DNA from 2 places in the Cupriavidus basilensis genome. Region 2 is predicted to be linked to the other one. Evidence: predicted binding sites of a transcription regulator. Region 2 holds the regulator's gene; the other holds the start of a gene.
What was found. The regulator LexA, encoded in region 2, represses DNA repair genes until DNA is damaged. The targets are predictions, from matches to a motif close to ACTGTATNNNNATACAGT.
Positions count from the first base shown of each region.

Region 1: dinB (DNA polymerase IV) is a predicted target of LexA. The motif match lies at 2,182-2,199, and genes of this name have one in related genera.

Region 1 is NZ_CP062803.1:1,722,025-1,726,001, reverse strand. It holds gene F7R26_RS07885 (23S rRNA (adenine(2030)-N(6))-methyltransferase RlmJ) at 1-797, shown strand, start outside; gene F7R26_RS07880 (DUF1488 family protein) at 898-1,149, opposite strand; gene F7R26_RS07875 (hypothetical protein) at 1,483-1,974, shown strand; gene dinB (DNA polymerase IV) at 2,214-3,377, shown strand; gene F7R26_RS07865 (sensor domain-containing diguanylate cyclase) at 3,494-3,977, shown strand, end outside.
Region 2 is NZ_CP062803.1:2,484,767-2,488,743, reverse strand. It holds gene F7R26_RS11225 (hypothetical protein) at 1-116, opposite strand, end outside; gene F7R26_RS11220 (hypothetical protein) at 137-403, opposite strand; gene F7R26_RS11215 (hypothetical protein) at 391-693, opposite strand; tRNA gene F7R26_RS11210 (tRNA-His) at 981-1,056, opposite strand; gene F7R26_RS11205 (hypothetical protein) at 1,162-1,332, opposite strand; gene lexA (transcriptional repressor LexA) at 1,441-2,097, opposite strand; gene F7R26_RS11195 (asparaginase) at 2,326-3,324, shown strand; gene rpsF (30S ribosomal protein S6) at 3,426-3,800, shown strand; gene priB (primosomal replication protein N) at 3,875-3,977, shown strand, end outside.

The sequences.
Region 1 (3,977 bases), 760 kb from region 2:
TCGTGGTCCAGTTGCTGGAGCAGTTGAGCCAGAAAGACAAGCCCTTCTGGTACATCGACACGCACGCTGGCGCCGGGCTGTACGCGCTCGATCACGCCTACGCGCAGAAAAAGGGCGAGTTCGAGACCGGCATTGCCCGGCTGTGGCAGGCCGCCGCCGCCAAGCGGCCCATGCCGACGCTGGTCGAGGATTACCTGGAGCAGGTACGCACGCTGAACCCGGACGGCAACCTGAAGCACTACCCCGGCTCGCCCTGGCTCGCCTGGCAGATGCTGCGCGACGCGGACCGCTTGCGCCTGTTCGAGATGCATAGCACCGAAATCCAGGTGCTGCGCGACAACTTCCGTGGCGCCGGCCGCCGCGTCATGCTGTATGACGGCGACGGTTTCACCGGCATCAACGCCATCCTGCCCCCGCCGCCGCGCCGCGCGCTGGTGCTGATCGACCCCTCATACGAGGACAAGCAGGACTACGGCCGCGTGGTGCGCAGCCTGCAGGATTGCCTGCAGCGCTTTGCCACCGGCATGTATGCGATCTGGTATCCCGAAGTGCAGCGCCGCGAATCCGTGCAGTTGCCGGTGCAGTTGAAAAAGCTGCCGCTCAAGAGCTGGCTGCACGTCACCCTGCGCGTCAAGCACCCGGTCGCCGGCGGGCTGGGCCTGCACGGCAGCGGCATGTTCATCGTCAACCCGCCGTGGCGCTTGAAGGAAACCCTGGAGGCAGCCATGCCCGCCCTGGTGACGATGCTGCGCCAGGACGACGGCGCCGGCTTCACGCTGGAAGCGCAGGAAAGCTGATCCTGGCGGCGGAACCCGCACCGCTGCCGCCTCGCACGGCAAACGCATCGTGACAGGCCGACGCCCCTTACGATTGGATCCGCCAGCGATCGAGCCGCCGTCAGGCGATGGTGTACCTGTTCTGCCGGCTGCGGGAATAGAGCCCGCGTGCGAGTTCCAGGATGTGGTCGCGGTGGCGGTCGAATGCCTCCAGCACGGCAGGCTCGTCCGGGCGCAGTTCGGGGCTGAGGTTGGAGAGTACCGCTCGGTCGACCTCGAAGGAGATCTCACGCGAACTGTCGTAGCCCCAGAAACATACGCAATGCCTGGACGGGTCGTAACTCCGGCTGGGATTGGGAAAATTAAGTGCCATGTCTGTATCCTAGTCCGATTCGGCCCCCTCTGTACGGTATAGAAGGCAGGACTGCCGTATTTGCGCCGGATTGGGCAAAGATCCCATCCGCAAGTCTGGAGAAGACCCCTTCTCACTGCCATATCGCTTACCGATGACCTAGTGCCGGGCCGCACAGACATGCCACGACATAGGTGTCGGGAAAACCAGATCTAAGCATCTTCTACTTCGCCCGCGCGCAGCCAGACCGTACGATTCCCATCGCAACCACGGTGGCACGATCGCCGTGATCCAGGACAGGACGGCAACCATAAAGCTGTCCGCCGGACATCAACACAAGGGTCAAGGGGTCTTATGAAAAGCTTGCGCGGAGCCAGCAACGGGTGGGCGCCGGATGTCGAGGTGACCGACAGGGGCATCTGGAAAAACACGATCGCCGCAGCCAGCCACGCGCTGGAAACCGTCGCCCTCATCGAGCACGGCGTTGGCATGACATTAAAGCTGCAGCGCAAGGTCCGTGCGCTGCGCGAGCGTTTGCACGCCACGCAAACCGAACTGGACCGCTACCGCGACATGCACGCCGCCGCCATGGAAGCGTTGCGCCAGGCCGAGGTGACACCGCCCGAAGACACCGGCCGGCTGCGCGCCGAGGGCGAAGCCCTGCAGATGCGCCACCGTGCCTACAAGCTGCTGGTCGAGCACTATGCCCGGGCCGGCATACCCATCGACCTGGCCGTCTTCGCCAGGCAGCGCCGCCAGGTCCTCCAGCACATCCTTTTCCAGCAGCGCCGCGGCGTCGCGCCAGCGCAGATCAGCGTCGACGATATCGCCTTCCTGCTGCGCTGATCCCATCGCCAGAGGGGAAAGAGATTCCGACGGCCATTGCGACAATCGCGAGCCAGCCGGATCCGCTTACACCGGCTGCGCTTTCAAAGGCCCGCGCAGTTAGCGGGCTTTTTTTTCGCGCCGGCGGGCCGGCGCCATGACTGCCACCTACGTGCATCGCTGGTAGCGCGACCGGGACACAGCGGTATTCCCGGCAGAATTCGATATACTGTACATGCATACAGTAACCCGCCGACGCCATGTCATCTGTACCCCGCCGCATCGCCCACCTGGATATGGACGCGTTCTACGCGTCCGTCGAGCTATTGCGATATCCGGAGCTGCGCGGCAAGCCCGTGGTGATCGGTGGTGGACGAAATGCGGTACCCGAGATACTGCCCGACGGCAGCCGGCGCTTTGCCCGCCTGCGCGACTACGCCGGGCGCGGCGTCGTCACCACATCCACCTACGAAGCCCGCGCGCTGGGCGTGTTCTCCGCCATGGGTATGATGAAGGCCGCGCAGCTCGCCCCCGACGCCATCCTGCTGCCCACGGATTTCGACTCGTACCGGCACTACTCCCGCCTGTTCAAGGCTGCCGTCGCCACCTTCACCAGCGACATCGAAGACCGCGGCATCGACGAGATCTACATCGACCTGAGCGACTTGCCCGGCGAGCCCGCCGATATCGGCACCCGCATCAAGCAAGCGGTGCGCGAAGCCACGGGACTGAGCTGCTCCATCTGCATCGCCCCCAACAAGCTCCTCGCCAAGATCGGCTCCGAACTCGACAAACCCGACGGCCTCACCCTGCTGGCAGCCAGCGATGTGCCACTGCGCATCTGGCCGCTGCCCGTGCGCAAGGTCAACGGGATCGGCCCGAAGGCCACCGAGAAACTCGCCACGCTGGGCATCGCCACGGTCGGCGACCTCGCCAGCGCGGACCTGGGCATGCTGCAAAGCCATTTCGGCCGCAGCTACGCCGCCTGGCTGGCCGAGATCGCGCAAGGCCATGACGAACGCCCGGTGGTCACCAGTTCGGAGCCCAAGTCCGTGAGCCGGGAAACCACCTTCGAGCGCGACCTGCACCCCAGGCAAGACCGCCAGACCCTCTCCGAAGTCTTTACCGGCCTGTGCCAGCGCGTGGCGGAAGACCTTCGCCGCAAGGGCTACGTGGGCCGCACCATCGGCGTCAAGCTGCGCTACGACGACTTTCACACCGTCACCCGCGATCTCAGCATGCCAGCGCCGACGGCGGACGCCGTACAACTGCGGCGCGCCGCCACCGAATGCGTCAAACGCGTTCCGCTGGATCGGAAGATCCGCTTGCTGGGCGTGAGGGTCAGCGCGCTGACGCCTGCGGGAGAGCTGGAGCCGGCTGCGCTGCCGGTACAGGCAGAGTTGCCTTTCGCCGACAACGCTTAGCTGGCTCCGCCGCGAGCCGATCCGTCTGATAGTATTGGCGCAGCCGTGCATAACTTCGCAGCACCTGCGCACAATCAACACCTTCGGGCTAACGTCAATTGTCATTTGACCTGGATATGCGGGCCTCTACCGAAGCGGAAACCAGACGTGAACGCATCGACACCTCAAGGTCGCTGAACCTGACAGTCGCCTTACAGCAAGAGCGGTTTGACGCGCTGACACGACTCGCGCGGCACCTCTTCAGGGTTCCGGTTGCGCTGGTTACGCTGCATGACGTGCCCCATGATGCACATACTGGCGACGTTCCCATCCTCATCGACGGCCTGCACATGGGCTTTCACGCGGCGTGCCCTCTGACCACATCGAGCGGCAGCCGGCTTGGCGCCTTCTGCCTGTTCGATGCCGGATCACGCGAACTGGACCAGGCGGAGCGCGGTCTCCTGCAGGACTTTGCCGACATGGCGGTCGCCATCATCGAGCGCGACCTGGCCCAAGGCAAACTGAACGACGACGCCAGCAGGCTGGAGGAAAACGAAAAGCGGCTTGAACTGGCCATCGCCGGAAGCGGCACGGGCGTCTGGGACCGGGATATCCAGGCGG
Region 2 (3,977 bases):
TGAGGGTCCAGGACGTACAGCTGCATGCTGAAGGGGTCGCCATAGGCATCCGGCGTGCCGCCGCGAACGGCGTGGCGTAGCGCGCGTACCCAATTCTCTGGGGTGTTGGGTGGCATGGCGAGGCGGCTGCTGCTAGTCAGCGGCGCGGGAACCGCGCGCGCAGCGGCGTCTTCACCGCCGGCCGGGCCACCTTGATCCGATGGTGCTGGCCGTCCTGCTCGAAGGAGAGGTAATCGGCCGTCCACACCATCTTCTCGATGTGGCGCGTCTCGATGCCGTGCACGGTCACGGCGCTGGCTGACACCGTGACGCCTTCGCAGTCCAGGCGCAGCTCGGCCGTGTCGCCGGGCAGGAACTGGGTTTCCAGGAAGATCGATGCCGCCTGGTAGGTCACTGGGAACATGCCATCTCCTGCCGGGTGGCGTAGTGGCGTTCGCCGCGGGTGCGTAGTCGGATGGTGTTCGGGCCGAGGATGTCAGCGCCATAGGCGAGGCAGAAGCTCAGTCGCGCACCGTCGTGTTCGAACGCCAGGCGGTCGATGGTCCACGGCAGCGCCTGGATGGCCGCTGTATCGACACCCATCAGGTGCAGCGTGGCGCCGGCGGCCTGAGCGGCGGCCTCTACCTCCGGGTTCCAGGTGTCGGCCGTGAGCAGCGGATCGTCGATGGTGAGGCGGGGGCGGCGGATGGCCAAACGCGCAGCCCCGTGGGACTGACTATATAGATAGACGGTATCGGGGGCGCAGGCGAACATGTCTCTCTCACTAGATACTGTATGGATGTCCAGTATAGGAGTCGTCCTAAGCCAAGCGCGGATAGTTGAGTTAACTGTATGGATATACAGTGTTGATGTGCGATGCGTCGAGCCAAAGCAAAAAGCCCACCGAAGGGGTGGGCTTTTCAAGTTCCAAAAATTGGAAGATGTTCTTCCAAAATTCTGGCTAAGTTAGCAACTGCAAACCTCGCTAACCTTATATATTCTGGGGTGGCTGATGGGACTCGAACCCACGACGACAGGAATCACAATCCTGGACTCTACCAACTGAGCTACAGCCACCGTCGATGTCGTTCTGCTTGGTGCCGAACGACGAAGAACAAGATCATACAATGCCAAAAGCCGGATGGCTAGTACTCTGCACAAATTTTTTTCAGTGCCACCTGCTTAACCCGCCAGCTTGGAGGATTCCTCCAGCTCGAGCATTCGGCAGATAGCGGCCATGCTGCCAACCATGGTGCGTCGTTGCGCGCCCTGGTAGATGCGTACGCCTTTGGACTGGCGGAAGGGCACGGGCTTGACGGGGCGGCGGGCGGAAAGGCGGTTGGCTGGCAGCATGGCTACACCTGGTGACTTGCAACAACAGTTAGCGGTACCCGCTATGCGGGTGCGTTGGCACAATCGGGTGTCGGCTTGTACGGGGTTAGCCCGCCTCAGCCGCACTCGTCAGAAGGCGCCGGGGCGGATGAGGCCGACGGCGATGCCCTCCAGTGAGAACTCTTCGCGGCCGGCTTGCACGATGATGCTGGGGAAGTCGGGGTTCTCGGCAATCAGCTCGATGGTGTCGCCGCGGCGGTTGAGGCGTTTGACGGTGACGTCGTCGCCCAGGCGGGCGACAACGATCTTGCCGTTGGCGGCTTCGCTGGCGCGCTTGACGGCGAGCAGGTCGCCATCGAGGATGCCGGCGTCGCGCATGCTGAGGCCACGCACCCGCAGGAGGTAATCGGGTTGCACGTCGAACACCGAGGCGTCGACCTGGTATTGGCGATCGATGTGTTCGGCGGCGAGGATCGGGCTGCCGGCTGCAACGCGCCCGACCAGTGGCAGGGTTAGTTGCATGACGCCGGCCATAGGCAGGGAAAACTGGTCGGGTAGCTCCGAGTCGCTGCGGGAGACCTTGAGGCGGATGCCGCGGGAGGCGCCGGGGGTGAGCTCGATCACGCCTTTGCGGGCCAGGGCACGTAAGTGTTCCTCGGCTGCATTGGGTGAGGAGAAGCCGAACTTGGCGGCGATCTCAGCGCGCGTGGGCGGGAAGCCCGTGTGCTGGAGGCTGCTGCGGATCAAGTCGAAAATCTGCTGCTGTCGCGGTGTCAGGGTCGCCATGGTCGCCGATGTTTGGAAGCACTGTATGTTTAAACAGTATGCTGTGATTTTATACAGTATCGAGTGAAGTGCAAGCGGAATTTTTGGGAGTTTGCGCATTGACAGGTGCGTTCCACGAATCTTGGCGCGTGCCGTGATGTGCGGGCAGAGGGATTACAATCCGCGGCACCTGAAGCGTGTTGCGCTGCTTGCTGTTCAACTTTTCTGGTTCCCGACCACTTTCCCGCCATGTCTCTCCTGCCTCGCGTCGTCGTGCTCGCTACTGGCGGCACCATTGCCGGTTCTTCCTCCAACCCAGCTAGCAGCGCGAAGTACCAGGCGGCGACGGTGCCGGTGACAGCGCTGCTCGACGCGGTGCCGGCGCTGGGCGCGGTAGCTCGGATCGAGGCCGAGCAGGTTGCGCAGGTAGATAGCAAGGACATGTCGTTCGCGCTCTGGTCCACGCTGGTGGAGCGTGTGGCGTACTGGTCCGCGCAGCCCGATGTGTCGGGCATTGTCATTACGCACGGCACCGATACCCTGGAAGAAACGGCCATGCTGCTGCACCTGGCTTGCGTGGGTACGGTGCCAGTCGTGCTGACGGCTGCGATGCGGCCGTCGACCTCGTTGTCGGCGGATGGCCCGTTGAACCTGCTGGATGCGGTGCGCGTAGCAGCGGATGCTGGCGCGACGGCCAAGGGCGTGCTGCTGGTGATGAATCAGGAGATCCACGCAGGGCGCGATGTGATGAAGGCGCACACATCGGCGGTGAATGCGTTTGTGTCGCCGGTATCTGGGCCGATTGGCTTTGTTCAGGACAACCTCGTGCGCTTTGTGCGTATCCCCAGCCGCTTGCCGGTCAAGGCCTGGCCGGTCCCTTGCGCATGGCCGCAGGTCGAGATCGTGGCTAGCTATGCGGAGCCGGGCCGGATCGTGGTGGATGCCTTGGCGCGGGCGGGCGTGGCAGGCCTGGTCGTGGCGGCCGCTGGCAACGGGTCCGTCCACCAGTCGCTGGTGGAGGCGCTAACCGATGCTGCTGGCGCGGGCGTGGCAGTGGTGCGCAGTTCGCGCACAGGAGCGGGGCATGTGGCGATTCCTGCGCCTCCCCGGCCGGCGTCGGGCGTTTTTGTTTCGGCCGGCGACCTCAATCCCTATAAGGCGCGCGTACTGCTGGCGCTGGCGCTGGCTGCGGAGCCTGGATTGGCAAAGGATCCGGCGGCGCTGCAGGCACTATTCACCGAAAACTGAGGCGGCTTGCTCCCGATAGCAAAAGCACGCTATACTTTAAGGCTATTCAACCTTGCTGCACCGGACATGGCGCTCGGGCAGCTTATCCAAAAGGAGCGTCAATGCGTCATTACGAAATCGTATTTATCGTCCATCCGGACCAGAGCGAACAAGTCCCGGCCATGATCGAGCGTTACAAGACGCTGGTCACGTCCCAGGAAGGCCAGATCCACCGCGTGGAAGACTGGGGTCGCCGTCAGATGGCCTACATGATCCAGAAGCTGGCCAAGGCTCACTACGTTTGCCTGAACATCGAATGCGGCAAGGAAACCCTGGCTGAACTCGAACACGCGTTCAAGTTCAACGATGCAGTGCTGCGCCACCTCATCGTTCAGACCAAGAAGGCTGAAACCGCACCGTCCCCGATGATGAAGGAAGTGCAGCGCGAAGAAGCTCGCAAGGCCGCGCAACAGACCAGCGAAGTCCAGGCCGCCTAAGTGCGGACTGTTGTGGTTGCCGCCGGCGTTGATCGCCGCGGCGGCAAGTGCGGGCATCGGTGCGGGAGAGTGCGTTGAACCAGTTAAGGCTCTGCGCAACGCTCGCGGAACGCGATGCCTTGCGTTACACCCCGGCCGGGGTCCCCGTGGTCAACTGCATCTTGCAGTACGCGGGCG